3 regions of the Pseudomonas sp. C2.3V genome follow, and region 2 is predicted to be linked to each of the others. Evidence: predicted binding sites of a transcription regulator. Region 2 holds the regulator's gene; each other region holds the start of a gene.
What was found. The regulator FliA, encoded in region 2, starts transcription of late flagellar genes. The targets are predictions, from matches to a motif close to CTAAAGTTTNNNNNNNNNNNGCCGNTAA.

Region 1: the regulator FliA is predicted to act here: its motif matches at 3,162-3,189, upstream of AC4LF3_RS01295 (methyl-accepting chemotaxis protein).
Region 3: the regulator FliA is predicted to act here: its motif matches at 3,337-3,364, upstream of AC4LF3_RS22705 (methyl-accepting chemotaxis protein).

What each region holds. Positions count from the first base shown of each region.
Region 1 covers NZ_JBZUBN010000001.1:251,165-256,153, forward strand. The annotation lists gene AC4LF3_RS01285 (gamma-glutamyltransferase family protein) at 1-963, opposite strand, end outside; gene oxlT (oxalate/formate MFS antiporter) at 1,049-2,332, opposite strand; gene AC4LF3_RS01295 (methyl-accepting chemotaxis protein) at 3,251-4,978, shown strand; gene AC4LF3_RS01300 (chemotaxis protein CheW) at 4,987-4,989, shown strand, end outside.
Region 2 covers NZ_JBZUBN010000001.1:1,710,699-1,715,687, forward strand. The annotation lists gene fleN (flagellar synthesis regulator FleN) at 5-832, shown strand; gene fliA (RNA polymerase sigma factor FliA) at 829-1,569, shown strand; gene AC4LF3_RS08075 (chemotaxis response regulator CheY) at 1,649-2,023, shown strand; gene AC4LF3_RS08080 (protein phosphatase CheZ) at 2,043-2,828, shown strand; gene AC4LF3_RS08085 (chemotaxis protein CheA) at 2,855-4,989, shown strand, end outside.
Region 3 covers NZ_JBZUBN010000002.1:645,849-650,837, reverse strand. The annotation lists gene AC4LF3_RS22720 (hypothetical protein) at 74-1,369, opposite strand; gene AC4LF3_RS22715 (hypothetical protein) at 1,957-2,226, shown strand; gene AC4LF3_RS22710 (response regulator) at 2,686-3,099, shown strand; gene AC4LF3_RS22705 (methyl-accepting chemotaxis protein) at 3,424-4,989, shown strand, end outside.

The DNA.
Region 1 (4,989 bases), 1.5 Mb from region 2:
TTCTTCAAGATAGTCGGGGGTGAGGCACGACTGTGGGTCGATGGTCATATGCTCGGGGTCGGTAATGTGCTCATCGCGTACCCGGAAGGCCAGTTTGGTCGCCTCGACCAGCGTATGAATGTGCTCGGCGCTGTCGGCCGTGCAGCTGTCCAGCCCGGCGTGGTCGGCAATGCCAAGAATGAGCTGGGAGACCAGGCCCTGGGATGGAGGTGTCAAGTTGTAGACCATTCCGGCGCTATGCTGAAGCGCCAGTGGCTTTACCCGGCGGGCGCGATAGACGGCCAGATCATTGCGTGAAACAGGAGAGCCCAGCGCTTCCAGATCATGGGCGATACTGGCTGCCAGAGCGCCCCGGTAGAAGGTATCCAGTCCCTCTTCCGCCAGCTGATGCAGGGTAGCGGCCAGTCGTGGTTGTCTGAATAGGCTTCCGGCCACGGGTGCCTCGCCATTTTCCAGAAAGGTTTCGGCAAAGCCGGGAACAGACTCCAACTCGTGCCGCTTGCTGGTGGTCGCAAGATGCTGGGACAGCGTGACCGGAATACCGTCTGCAGCGTAATGGATGGCATCAGCCAGAAGGCGTGGTAATGGCATCTTACCGTCCAGCTCCCCGGAAACCGCCAACGCCTCCTGCCAGCCGCCAACTGTGCCCGCAACGGTAAGCGCGGCTTTCGGGCCGCGTGTTGGAATACGGTCCATCCCCGCGTAATGCTCGAGGGTGGCGTGGCTGCCTGCCGGGCCGCTGGCATCAATGGCAACCGGATCACCTTCAGGCGGAACGATCAGCCAGAAACCATCCCCTCCCAGGCTGTTCATATGGGGATATACAACGGCAATGCTGGCCGCCGCCGCGACCATGGCCTCGATGGCATTGCCACCTTCACGCAGCACGGCCAGGGCCGATTGAGCAGCAAGACTGTGAGGAGCGACGGCAATTCCGCGGGCAGCAACAGTGGTATTAAGCATTCTTCTTTTCCTTGACGAACAAAGGGTCCCGTCGGGAGAGCAGAGAAGGAGACCCCGATTATCTGGAGCCTCCCGGCCACTTCAGTTAAGCGACGCTGGCGTTCTTGGCGAGCCATTGACGGCGCATGCGTTTGAGCACGAACAGGGCCAGGGCCGCTGTAATCAGGTCAAAGCTGATGGCCACGGCGAACACCGGCATCCAGCTGTCTGTGGACTGGTGGAGCAGGGCGGCCATCGGACCGCCAAAGATGGAACCGATCCCTTGAGCCATGTACAGGAAACCGTAATTGGTCGTGGCGTTGCGGGTGCCAAAGGTGTCGGTCAGGGTGGAGGGAAACAGGGAGAAGATTTCGCCCCAGCCCAGGAAGACTACACCGGAGAGCAATACGAACAGCACAGGGTTATCGCTGGTCAGCAGCCACAGGGTCATAGCAATGCCTTCTGCGAAAAAGGCGAAAGCCATGGTGTTCTCACGGCCATATCGGTCCGAGATCCAGCCAAACAGCGGGCGGGTCAGGCCATTGCAGACACGGTCAATGGTCATTGCGAGCGGCAGTGCAGCCATGCCAAAGACCATGACACCGGTCATGCCAAAATCCTTGGCAAAGCTGGCCATCTGCGACGTTACCATGAGGCCCGAGGTCGACATCATCGCGAACATAGCAAACATGAGCCAGAACAGCGGCGTCTTGAGCATGGCCTTGGGTGCAACGTCCGGTGCGGTGCTGGAGGCAGGGCTGGTGTCGGCAATCCGCTCTGCCAACTCGGCTGGCGGTTGGCGCAGGAACTGTGCGGCGAGCAGGCCGACAATCCCCAGGATCAGACCAAAGGTGACCAGGGTATTTTCCATGCCAGCCGCTGCGAGGCTATTGCTGATGGGAAAGGTCGTGATCATCGCACCCATGCCGTAACCTGCGGCAACCGCACCGGCTGCCAGCCCCCGGTGATCAGGAAACCAGCGAACCATCAAGCCAACGATGCCCACATACACGATGCCGGTTCCCAAGCCCCCCATTAGGCCGTAGGTCAGGTAGATCATGGCGAGTGAATTGGCCTGACTTGCCAGAATCCAGGACAGCCCTGTGAGGGCACAACCAAAGGCGATCAGTTTGCGTAAGCCGAAACGGTCAATCAGAAAACCTTGTACTGGCGAGAAAAACGTTTGCAGGACGATCAGAATGGAAAAGGTAATCTGGATCTGAGCCAGTGAGACACCCAGCTTTTGGGTCAATGGTGCCGTAAACAATGTCCAGACATATTGCGGGCTTGAAATGGCCATCATGCAGACAACGCCTGCGGCCAGTTGAAACCAGCGAGTGCCCAGAGCGCTGCCTGGCGCGCGACTATCTACCAATATCTTCGTATTCATGGAAGTTTCCGAGGGCTATATAACGATATGAATACGAGAGCAATGGATATGCCAGCTTTATATATTCCTTATGTTTTAAGGCGTTGGCGTTAAAATATAAGGATATGTTCATCCATAAGTATAATTTGCTGCTCTAACTTGGTGCGCTTGGCACTTTTTTGAAGCTATTTAATATCTTTGTGAAATAAAAAAGCCCGCTTTAAGGGCGGGCTTTTTTGTTCGAAATCAATGGGATGCAGACTTAATAAGTGTGTAAGGTAAATTTGCTCTGCTTCAGGATAAGTTAAGCATTGCTTTGAATAATATATTCAAATAAATATTTAATGCATACATATTAAATATCACCGGTTAGAACTTAACCCGATTATGCTTTTCGGGATATCGCTAAAAAGCCAATGTATAGCGTGAAACGGACATCTTGCGGCTTGATGTTTTCCAGACGCATATAACCGCCCTGCCAATGGCGTTTTGCCCCGGCGTTCAACGAGCGAGCACAAGCCATTGGCTACGGCATGAGCTCACGATAAGGTGTCGACAGGGATTGGGTCTGATCTGAGTGGTCGACCAATGCCACTACCTGCTCGAATGGCAAGGGCACTGGCAGAAAACGTCTGGGTGGGCCTTGCCATCAGTTACCGATGCGCAATCGGCTACATGTATAACAATCCAAAAGAAAATCCCCTGTGAAGGCAGAGCGGACTCTTGAGTAAAGGGGTTGTCTAGCCGCTTGGCTGAACAAAGTACGGGCTTTTCCACGCGTTATTCAGAGCGCTCGTATGGGCAGCAAGACGAAGAGTCGCGCCAAGGCGACAAAATAACGGGCGGCTGTATCAAGCTGGCTTCTGCTCAGCCGATAGCACTGTTATCGCAAAAACCATAGGGCGGTTTTTGCTTACCAACCGCTACCGGAGAACACCAATGAATGCCCCCCAAGACTTCAACGCTGACGCCCAGGCGGCGGAGTTCAATTCACTCTGGTCAGCGATTGATCGCTCCCAAGCCGTCATCGAGTTCAACCTTGACGGCACCATCCTGCGCGCCAACCAGAATTTCCTCGACGCCTTGGGGTATCGGCTTGAGGAGATTGCCGGGCAGCATCATCGGATCTTCTGCGATGCCGAATACGCCAGCAGCATGTCCTATCGCCAGTTCTGGGAAAAGCTTGGCCGCGGCGAGTTCGATGCAGGGCAGTACAAGCGCCTGGGCAAGGGCGGCCGGGAAGTTTGGATCCAGGCGACCTACAACCCGATTTTCAATGCCGAAGGCAAACCGTACAAGGTGGTCAAGTTCGCGTCCGATGTGACCGAGGCTGTATTACGCAGCACCGACCACCAGGGCAAGGTCAATGCTATCGAACGCGCCCAGGCGGTTATCGAGTTCGATCTGACCGGCCACGTACTGCGGGCCAACGATAATTTCCTGTCTGTGCTGGGCTATCGCCTGGAAGAGATCGTCGGCAAGCACCACCGCATGTTCTGTGACGAAGAACATGCCAACTCCACTGCGTACCATCTGCTTTGGGAAAAGCTTGGCCGTGGTAAGTTCGACACCGGTGTCTACAAGCGCATCAGCAAGGAAGGGCGTGAAATCTGGATTCAAGCGACCTATAACCCGATCCTGGACGCCGAGGGCAAGCCTTACAAGATCGTGAAGTTCGCTACCGATATCACGGCCTTGCAGATCAAGAGTGCCGAGTATGAAGGCAAGATTGCGGCCATTGATCGTAGCCAGGCGGTCATCGAGTTCGATCTGCTGGGCAACATTCTCCATGCCAACCAGAACTTCCTGTCGACCCTGGGCTATCGCCTGGAAGAGATCGTCGGCAAGCACCACCGCATGTTCTGTGAGGAGCATTACGTCACTTCAGCCGCATATCGGGACTTCTGGCAGCGTCTGGGGCAGGGGCAGTTCTTCAGCGACCGTTACATGCGCCTGGGCAAGTTCGGACAGAAGATCTGGATCCAGGCGACCTATAACCCAATCTTCAATGCCGACGGCCAGCCATACAAGGTCATCAAGTTCGCGACGGACATTACCCAGCAGGTCGAAATGGAGCAGTTGGTCAAGGCCAAGACGCAAGCCATGAGCAGCTCCGTACAAAACCTGACGCAATCGATCAACCACATTGCCCAAAGCACCGGGGAGGCAAATGGGCTGGCGCGCATGACGCAGGAAGAGGCCGCCCAAGGCGCCGAGACGCTCAAGCGCTCCGTTGAAGCCATGGCCGTTATTGCCAAGTCTGCCGAAGACATTCAGGACATCATTCAGGTCATCAGCGACATCGCCAGCCAGACGAACATGCTGGCCTTCAACGCAGCCATCGAGGCGGCGCGGGCGGGCGAACATGGCCTGGGCTTCTCGGTCGTGGCGGACGAGGTGCGCAAGCTGGCCGAGAAATCGTCCCAGGCGACCAAGGAGATCAACAAGCTGATTCAGGAGTCCTCCAAGCGCATCACGGTGGGTAATGAAATCTCCCGAAGCGTAGGCGAAGCCTTCGAGCGTATCGCCAAGGGCGTAGTGCGTACCACGCGCTCCATCGATGCCATCAACGCTTCGACGGGCGACCAGCTGACGACGGCAGGTGAAGTGAACGAGCTGATTCGTGACCTCAATAACGTCACGTCCGGTGTTGGACCGCGTGGATGACCGCCATCATG
Region 2 (4,989 bases):
AGCAATGGGTATGCATCCCGTACAGGTAATTGCAGTGACAGGCGGCAAGGGAGGCGTTGGGAAAACCAACGTTTCGGTAAACCTTTCGCTAGCGTTGGCTGAACTGGGCCGACGTGTCATGTTGCTCGATGCCGACTTGGGCTTGGCAAACGTCGACGTTTTGCTCGGTTTGACTCCGAAGCAGACGCTCGCCGATGTGATCGAAGGCAAATGTGATCTTCGCGACGTGATTTTGCAAGGCCCTGGCGGTATCCGGGTCGTTCCGGCGGCTTCCGGTGCGCAAGCCATGGTGCAGTTGTCGTCTCTTCAACATGCCGGTCTGATCCAGGCATTCAGTGACATCAGCAACGATATCGATGTGCTTGTTGTCGATACGGCTGCTGGCATCGGTGATTCGGTCGTGAGCTTTGTACGGGCTGCCCAGGAAGTGCTTCTGGTGGTCTGTGATGAGCCTACTTCGATCACGGACGCTTATGCGCTTATCAAGATGTTCAACCGCGATCATGGAATCACGCGGTTTCGCGTACTGGCGAATATGGCATTGACGCCCCAGGAAGGTCGCAATCTCTTTGCTAAGCTGACCAAGGTAACTGACCGTTTCTTGGATGTGGCTCTGCAGTATGTGGGTGCGGTTCCTTTTGATGAATGTGTACGGAAAGCCGTCCAGAAGCAGCGGTCCGTATACGAAGCATACCCGCGCTCCAAAGCCGCTCTGGCTTTCCGGGCCATTGCCCAGAAGGTGGATGCTTGGCCCTTGCCAGCCAACCCACGCGGTCACTTGGAGTTTTTCGTCGAACGATTGGTGCAACCCACTGTAGGGCCAAATGTATGACAGCGTCCAGCGGTCTCCGTATGTACAGTAAATCTCAGACCCATTCACAGCAGGAGCAACTGATCAATCAGTATGCGCCGCTGGTCAAGCGCATTGCCTATCACCTGTTGGCGCGTCTGCCTGCCAATGTACAGGTGGAAGATCTCATGCAGGCCGGCATGATCGGCCTGCTCGAGGCCTCCAAGAAGTACGATGCCGGCAAAGGTGCAAGCTTTGAAACCTATGCCGGTATCCGTATCCGCGGAGCCATGCTGGACGAGGTTCGCAAAGGTGATTGGGCACCTCGTTCGGTGCATCGTAACAGCCGTATGGTGGCCGATGCGATTCGTGCTGTTGAAGCAAGAACGGGTCGTGACGCTAAAGATCCTGAAGTTGCTGCCGAACTTGGTGTAAGCCTTGAAGAATATTACGGCATTCTCAATGACACATTGGGAAGTCGCCTGTTCAGCTTCGATGACTTGATGGAAGAGGGTGAGCACGGTCTCGAAGAGAGCGGAGCCCATGATTTCGAGCCAGGTCGAGGACTGGAAGATGATCGTTTCAAGCAGGCCCTGGCGGAAGCCATTGCCAATCTTCCAGAGCGTGAGCGTCTCGTCTTGTCGCTGTATTACGACGAGGAGTTGAACCTAAAGGAAATCGGAGAGGTGCTTGGGGTAAGTGAATCCCGAGTCTGTCAACTGCACAGTCAGTGCGCAGCACGTCTGCGGGCTCGTCTGGCTGAATGGCGTTCGCGCTAAGGCAAAACACTAAGCATGTATGGCATGCCTTTGAAAAGGCATGTCTGGGGTAAGGATGGAGGTCGACTTGGACAAAGATATGAAAATTCTCATCGTGGACGATTTTTCCACCATGAGACGCATCATCAAGAATCTGCTGCGAGATCTGGGGTTCACCAATACTACCGAGGCCGACGACGGCTTGACGGCGTTGCCGATGCTGCAAAGCGGCAACTTCGACTTCCTGGTAACGGACTGGAACATGCCGGGTATGACCGGTATCGACCTGCTACGGGAAGTCCGTGCCGATGCACGCCTGAAGAACCTGCCTGTTCTGATGGTAACGGCCGAAGCCAAGCGCGAACAAATTGTCGAGGCAGCTCAAGCGGGTGTGAATGGTTACGTTGTGAAGCCGTTTACTGCCCAGGTGCTCAAAGAAAAGATCGACAAGATCTTTGAGCGGGTCAACGGCTGATAACCATCTCGAGGATGTTATGGACCTTGGCAGTAAATCATTCGAAGACCTGGAATCGACCCTGAAAAAGCATGCCCAAGAGCTGGTTGCCAGCCTTGAAGATGGCAATTTCAGCCAGGCAGTGCAGCTCATCAATGAGCTCAATCAGGTGCGAGATCGTGGTCTGTATCAGGAAATCGGCAAGCTGACGCGTGAGTTGCACAACGCGATCGTCAACTTCCAGATCGATCCCCAGGCGTCCTATGCCAATGAAGTAACAAACATTGCAGACGCCACCGATCGCCTAAGCTATGTTGTGGAAATGACGGAGCGTGCTGCCAACCGTACCATGGACTTGGTCGATGCCAGCACACCGCTTATCGAATCATTTGGTAAGGACGCTCATGACCTCCACGCCGAGTGGGGCCGCTTTATGCGGCGCGAGCTCAGTGCCGAGGAGTTCCGCGAGCTGGCCAAGCGAGTCGGTGCGTTTCTGGGGCGCAGCGATGAGGACGCCCACAAGCTGTCTTCGTTGCTGAACGATATCCTGTTGGCGCAGGACTATCAGGATCTTACCGGTCAAGTCATCAAGCGTGTGACGAACCTTGTTACACAAGTCGAGCGCGATCTCGTCAAGCTGGTCCGTATGGCCGGTCAGGTGGATCGTTATGCAGGAATTAGCCACGACCACGTCAAGGCCATCGAAGAAATTCAAAAAGAAAAGTCTTCGAAGGGTGAAGGTCCGCAGATTCATGCCGATAAAAGAGAAGACGTCGTATCCAGCCAGGATGACGTAGATGACCTTCTGTCCAGCCTTGGTTTCTAAACCTGGCCTTTTTGGAGAGTGCATGAATGAGCTTCGACGCCGATGAAGAAATCCTCCAGGATTTCCTGGTAGAGGCCGGCGAGATTCTCGAATTGTTGTCCGAGCAATTGGTGGAACTCGAAAGCCGCCCGGATGATATGAATCTTCTCAACGCCATCTTCCGTGGATTCCACACGGTAAAGGGAGGGGCAGGCTTCCTCCAGCTGCACGCCCTTGTTGAGTGCTGCCACATTGCCGAAAACGTGTTCGACATCCTGCGTAAGGGTGAGCGCCGCGTTGATGCCGAGCTGATGGACGTTGTCCTTCAAGCTCTGGATACGGTAAACGAAATGTTCGGCCAGGTACGTGAGCGTACTGAGCCGACACCGGCTACTCCTGAGCTGCTGGCTGCCTTGGCACGTCTGGCGGAGCCTGAAGGCGCCGAACCTGCTCCCACTGCTGTGGAGCCGGTTCAGGTCCCTGTGGTTGCTGTCCAGGCACCTGCTGCCAGTGACGTAAGCGACGATGAGTTTGACCGACTCCTCGATGCAATCGGGAATGAGCCTGCACCTGTGGCAGCCGTTGGCTCAGCCGTACCTGCATCTGGCGACGAAATCACCGATGACGAGTTTGAATCTCTGCTGGATCAGCTGCACGGCAAAGGCAAGTTCGATGCTGCTGTTGCAGCGCCGTCCGAGCCTGCCAAGGCTGCTGCTCCGGTAGCCAAGTCAGGTGATGAAATCACGGATGACGAGTTTGAATCTCTGCTGGATCAGCTGCACGGCAAAGGTAAGTTTGATGCTGCTGTTGCAGCGCCGTCCGAACCTGCCAAGGCTGCTGCTCCGGTAGCCAAGTCAGGTGATGAAATCACGGATGACGAGTTCGAGTCCCTGCTGGATGAACTGCATGGAAAGGGCCGTTTCGATGGGGGTGTTGCGGCTGCTCCTGTAGCGCCTGCACCTGCTCCGGTTGCCAAGGCAGCATCTGCTCCTGTGGCGAAGCCCCAGCCTGCAGCGGCCCCTGCACCGACAGCCAGCGCAGCACCCAAAGCTGAACCGCGTGCGGCGGCGGCCCCGGCAGGCGAGAAGCTGGCCAGCGAAGCTGAAACAACCGTGCGTGTGGACACCGCCCGTCTCGACGAGATCATGAACATGGTCGGTGAGCTGGTGCTGGTGCGTAATCGTCTGGTTCGTCTTGGGCTGAACAGCGGCGATGAGGCCATGGCCAAGGCTGTATCAAACTTGGACGTTGTGACAGCGGATCTTCAGACCTCGGTCATGAAGACGCGCATGCAGCCAATCAAGAAGGTATTCGGACGCTTCCCGCGTCTGGTTCGTGACTTGGCGCGCAACCTGAAGAAAGAAATCAACCTTGAGCTTGTGGGTGAGGAAACCGATCTCGACAAGAACTTGGTAGAGGCCTTGGCTGACCCGCTGGTGCACTTGGTGCGCAACGCGGTCGACCATGGAATCGAGGAGCCTGCCGAGCGCGAGAAGAATGGCAAAGCCCGTGCGGGCCGTGTCGTTCTGTCTGCGGAGCAGGAGGGCGATCATATCCTGTTGGCCATTTCTGACGATGGCAAAGGGATGGATCCCAACGCTCTGCGCGCCAAGGCTGTTGAAAAAGGCCTGCTCGACAAGGATGCGGCGGAACGTCTGACCGATCTTGAATGCTACAACCTGATCTTTGCACCAGGCTTTTCAACCAAGACCGAAATCTCCGATATTTCCGGTCGCGGTGTGGGCATGGACGTGGTGAAGACCAAGATTACCCAGCTTAACGGCACGGTAAACGTCTTCTCCAACAAGGGGCAGGGCTCCAAGATTGTGATCAAGGTCCCGCTGACCCTGGCGATCATGCCAACCCTGATGGTAATGCTGGGCGATCAGGCCTTTGCGTTCCCACTGGTCAACGTGAACGAGATCTTCCACCTGGACCTCTCGCGCACCAATGTGGTCGACGGTCAGGAAGTGGTCGTGGTTCGCGACAAAGCACTGCCGCTGTTCTACCTCAAGCGCTGGCTGGTCAAGGATGCGGCTTACGATGAGCAACAGCAGGAAGGTCACGTTGTTATCCTGTCGGTCGGTACGCAACGCATCGGTTTTGTTGTGGATCAACTCGTAGGTCAGGAAGAAGTAGTCATCAAGCCATTAGGCAAGATGTTGCAAGGAACGCCGGGTAT
Region 3 (4,989 bases), on a different contig from region 2:
ATCTGGCTTTACTGGCATCCCTTAAAGGAAAAGGCCGGGTATAAGCCCAGCCTTTTCCTTTATTAAAAATGAATCAGGTCATGCCTCTCATTCCTCTGGCACCAGACAACGACTCAAGCCATGTTGGGTATGGATACGGTACCGCTGCGACTTCGTCAGTAGCTCTGGCTGTATGTTGATAGTGTGTTTTGAGTGCCTGTAGGGCGAGAAGAAAAGCCGTAGGTGCTTGATACTCGAACACACCTACCAACGGCCACATGGCAAGGTTGGCCAGAAAGAACGCCAGCGTAAAGTCCAAGTTGGGATTTAGCTTCGTTGCAACCCTGTAGTGGATGAACAAGCCAATCGGAATAATGGCAAATGTCAGGAATCCGAAGCGGAATAAGGTACCAATTACCCCTACGTCAGACAGAAAGAAGTAGTTGCTGAAGAACCGTTTGAATCCATCATTCCACATCAGGCTCAAGCTGCCGCTAGGAACCCAATTGTATTCATGCAAATGGTTCATGATGGCGGCAATGGTGTTTTCCCGCACATTGTCCGTAGGCCCGCTCTCCACCGATTGCATATAGAAGTCAAGGTTGAGCCCCAAGCTATCGAGGATATGCGGGTTCACCAATATCGGAAAGAGCGCAATGCTACCCAGGATCATGGGCATCACCATGCGGCTTTTCAGACACATCGCGGTAAAGAGAAAGCAGATCACGATGACCTGTCTTGTCTGCATGACAAAGACAATCGTGGCCAGAAAGACAAACGCCAGGATGCCATAGAGCACTTTTGACTTTGGAGCGCCGTTCAGGGGAGATCGTCCATGCCCCATGAAATAGACGCTAAGGCAGTAGGAGAAGATGATGGCCGCTGCGCCGGGCGAGGCACGCCCGGGACGACTAAGGTCAAGCACCTGCTCACGAAGATCGGGCAGCACGCCTGCATAGGAAAGCCAGGAAAGCCCAACGGAGATGAGACCGACCAGCAGTATCAGCTGCTCGAATTGGGTAGCGGTTACACGCTTTGCAAAATAGACAATAACGAAAAAGCTGAAACAGAACAGGACACGACGCTCTTCAATCAATCCATAGAACAGCGGCTGCCCATAAAAAAGATTTGAAAATAACGCAGGTAGAAAACAGAACACAAAGGCAGAAAAAAGGCAAAAACTCAAGCCGAGGTTGTAGTCCTGCTTGTTGGCCGGAGGTGTACCTGTAAGAAGAAGCGCTGTAAAACCCAAGCATATCGCCAAGTACAATTCACTGACGTACTTTACGCCAATAGGGTTTGTGTGCCCTTGCTCGAACACACCAAATTGAAAAATAAGAAGAATAAACAAACATACGTAATAGACGTTACGCTTGCTAACCGTGATCATTAATTTTATGTCCTTTACATGCGGTTTGTTTTCGAAACCACCAAGCGTGCCAACCTACACCAATCTGTTGAGGGATCATAAAGCTAGTGGCGACGCAGACGCTGTCAAGGCAGGCAATGGACTACTTAGATCAATGCTTGAAACAGACAAGCTTAGTATTGCGGGCAATTATTACCGTCATATTGGCTCAAATAACCAGACTACTGTGACGGTACGAGTGATTTCGAAAGAATACTGGCTATTTGCCTTCTATTGATAAATAACTTATAAATCATCAAAACAAACTCATAGTACGTTCAATACAAAAGCAATTGACAAAAAACCTTGGTTTTGTGAGTTTGCCTGCATAAATACTTTGAATTAGTTCTCTTCTTTAGTAATAGATCACCCCTCCCGCAGCTTATTAGGGCCTTTTTAACCAAGGCTCACTAAAGGACCCGCATAGCGATCAGATGCAGGGTGGAGGCGGAGCATAAGAAAGGCTTTGACTGGGCAGGAAAACCTTTAGACGAGCGGGAAGAGTCTTCAAGAATCTCTTGAAGTAGCCTGACTCTAACTAGATAACACCCAACGATGTAGCCGATTCTATGAATGCCTTGATCATGCTTGTTGACTCGGCCCGTGACCGTTATCAAGTCGATACCTTACTAAAACCTGACGGGACACTGGTTATTACCGCACTACCTGTTGAAGGAGGTCATCCACTTGAGTGGATCTTAACGTCTGACCAGGCGCGTAACCGTCTGCTTTTGGAAACGGTCCTGATGGATATCCAGCGTCGGCTTAACCAGCCGGCATCCAATAGCCATGAATTTACTCATGAGGATGATCCATTACATCATGGCTCGCTCGGGTAGTCATTATTTACCCCTCTTTATCACAGTGCTTTTACAGTGCTTCTCATGTTCCTTGCCTCACTTGCAGCACAAAGCACTTCTAGTCTGACGTCCGTACCGGATGGGCTAAACGCGTGTTGCACCCTCTCCATCTTGGTGGGTTGCCACGTGGAAGGTTCTCTGATTTTGCCTTTTGTCACCATTACAGGACGTCCAACTCGCATGATGCGCAAATCTCCTTTTCCGCCTATGTCTTGCGCCTTTCTTTCTGCCGGCGGGAGGTGGGATGCATGCCCGCTCATATGATTGAACCGGCACAACCCTAGGGTTCCGAAAACCTGTCCATCTGCATTGCACATATTGACCACCGTCACTACTAAACCTCTGGGCATGGGGTTGGGCTCTCCATAATTTACGGCTTCGTGCGCTAACCGGTGGGCAGATGCATATCGCTCCGGAAACGGGGCAAGGAATACGGATATGTCTATAACTCGCGCAGAAGAAAAGGCTGTACATACCGCAAGTGAGCCCACTCAAGAACAGTTGCTCCGTACCGTTACTGGCGGGGCAGTACGGGTTGTGGATTACGAGCCGACTATCCGTATGCTGGTCGTGGAGATTCTTGAGGAACTCGGCTACCACGCCCTGATAGCTGAAGATGGCGCTTCTGGCTTGGCAATCCTGCAATCCGATACCGCTATCGGCCTGTTAGTTTCCGATGTTGGGCTAACGGAAGACAAATGGCTGACGCCGCGTATTAGCCGCCCTGACCTCAAGGTGCTATTTATCACAGGTTATGCTGAGAGCGCTGTGGTAGGCGATGGAAACCTGGAAATCGACACGCCTATTATGACCAGCCCCTTCACGGTCGATATATTGACCGAGCGAATCTAACAGTTGATTGAAGGTAGTTAACTGGCGGTTTTTCAGCTCCTTCTTGGACGGGTCATCTCTATAGTTGGACAGGTTGTGCTCTACCAGCTTGAGCACACTGCAGACTCTGCATTCATAGCTGCGCCTGGTAGTTAGCTTTTTAGGAATGTCGCAGTAGAAAACAGGTAGCTGGTAGAGGTTCGCTTTCGAGAACGCCTGAGCCATGGATGCAGTGAGCTTTATCCGTCACTGAATAAATTCAAGCCTCAAGACTGACCGCCGATACATGTCATCAGACAACAAAAATTCGGCGTGCTTTCGCCTCTACTTTTGCGGATGACAAATATGCTACTACGCAGTTGGAACATAGCCCCCCGGGCTGCGCTTGGGTTTGGCCTGATCGCGCTGATGGTTGCTTTTCTAGGTATTTTCTCGCTAGGCAAGATGTCCAACATCCGTGACCGTAGTGTGGCTATAGAAGCAGAATGGGTACCCAGCATCCGCATCGTAGATAGCATCCGGGAAAACATGCTGCGTATTCGCACCATTTCCTTGCGCATGGCGCTTGATCCCGACCCTAAAAGCATCGACACCTATGCCAGCCAGTATGAGGCCCGTAATAAGGTTTTGATGGATAACATCAAAGCGTTTGAGGCCTTTGTCGATACGCCCGAAGAGCAACGCCTGTACGGACAATTCAAACAGGATTTTGCAGTCTACCAGCAGGGTATGACCAACTCGTTTGTCCTGGCCCGCCAAGGCGATACTATCGCCTTGAATAAACTCACTCTGGTTGACATGAAGCCTGTCATCGATGGCACTGGCAAGACATTGGGCGAGCTGGGAGACTACTATGCACAAGGGATCGAGCGCGAAGGAAAGAGTTCGGCGGATCAATACGCCAGCTCTCGTGCCATTGTTATCCTCGTGATTGCCTTGGCGGCCCTGGCTACCGTGCTTATGGCCTGGCTTCTGACGCAAAGTATCGTCAGGCCCCTGCAGAGTGCTGTGCGCGCCGCACAACAGGTTGCCAAAGGAGACCTGACCACTCACATTGAAGTCAGCGGTAGCGATGAGGTCAATCAGCTTCAGGTAGCACTGCGCCAGATGCAGGACAATCTGCGTAACACCCTGGCTCAGATTTCAGGGTCATCAACCCAACTGGCGGCAGCAGCTGATGAACTCAACGCCGTAACCGAAGAAGCCAGCCGCGGCCTGCAACAGCAAAACGATGAGATTGAGCAGGCCGCTACCGCTGTAAACGAGATGAGCGCAGCGGTTGATGAGGTAGCACGTAACGCAGTATCGACATCTGAGGCCTCCAAGAGCTCGACCCAGTCAGCACAGGCCGGTCATGTTCGAGTCAATGAAACCATTACAGCCATCACAGACCTGTCGGAAGAGGTTCAGTCTACCTCCGTACTGGTAAGACAACTTGCCGATCGATCGCAGGAAATTGGCAAGGTGCTGGATGTTATTCGTGCCATTGCAGAACAAACCAATCTACTGGCGCTGAATGCTGCGATCGAAGCTGCCCGTGCAGGCGAATCCGGTCGTGGTTTCGCTGTAGTCGCTGACGAAGTAAGAGCCCTTGCCCATCGTACGCAACAGTCGACGCTTGAGATCGAGCAAATGGTCTCTGGCATGCGCAATGGCGCAAGTCAGGCCTTGAACTCCATGCAGATCAGCAGCACTCGCGCTCATTCCACACGGGAGCTGGCAGAAAGTGCAGGCCAGGCGCTAAGCGAGATTACGTCGTCGATCAGCGAAATGTATGAGCGTAACCTGGTAATTGCCAGCGCAGCCGAAGAGCAGGCTCAGGTAGCCAGGGAAGTTGACCGTAACCTTGTCAATATCCGTGATCTATCCGTGCAGTCTGCCACAGGCGCGCATCAAACCAGCGCGTCCAGC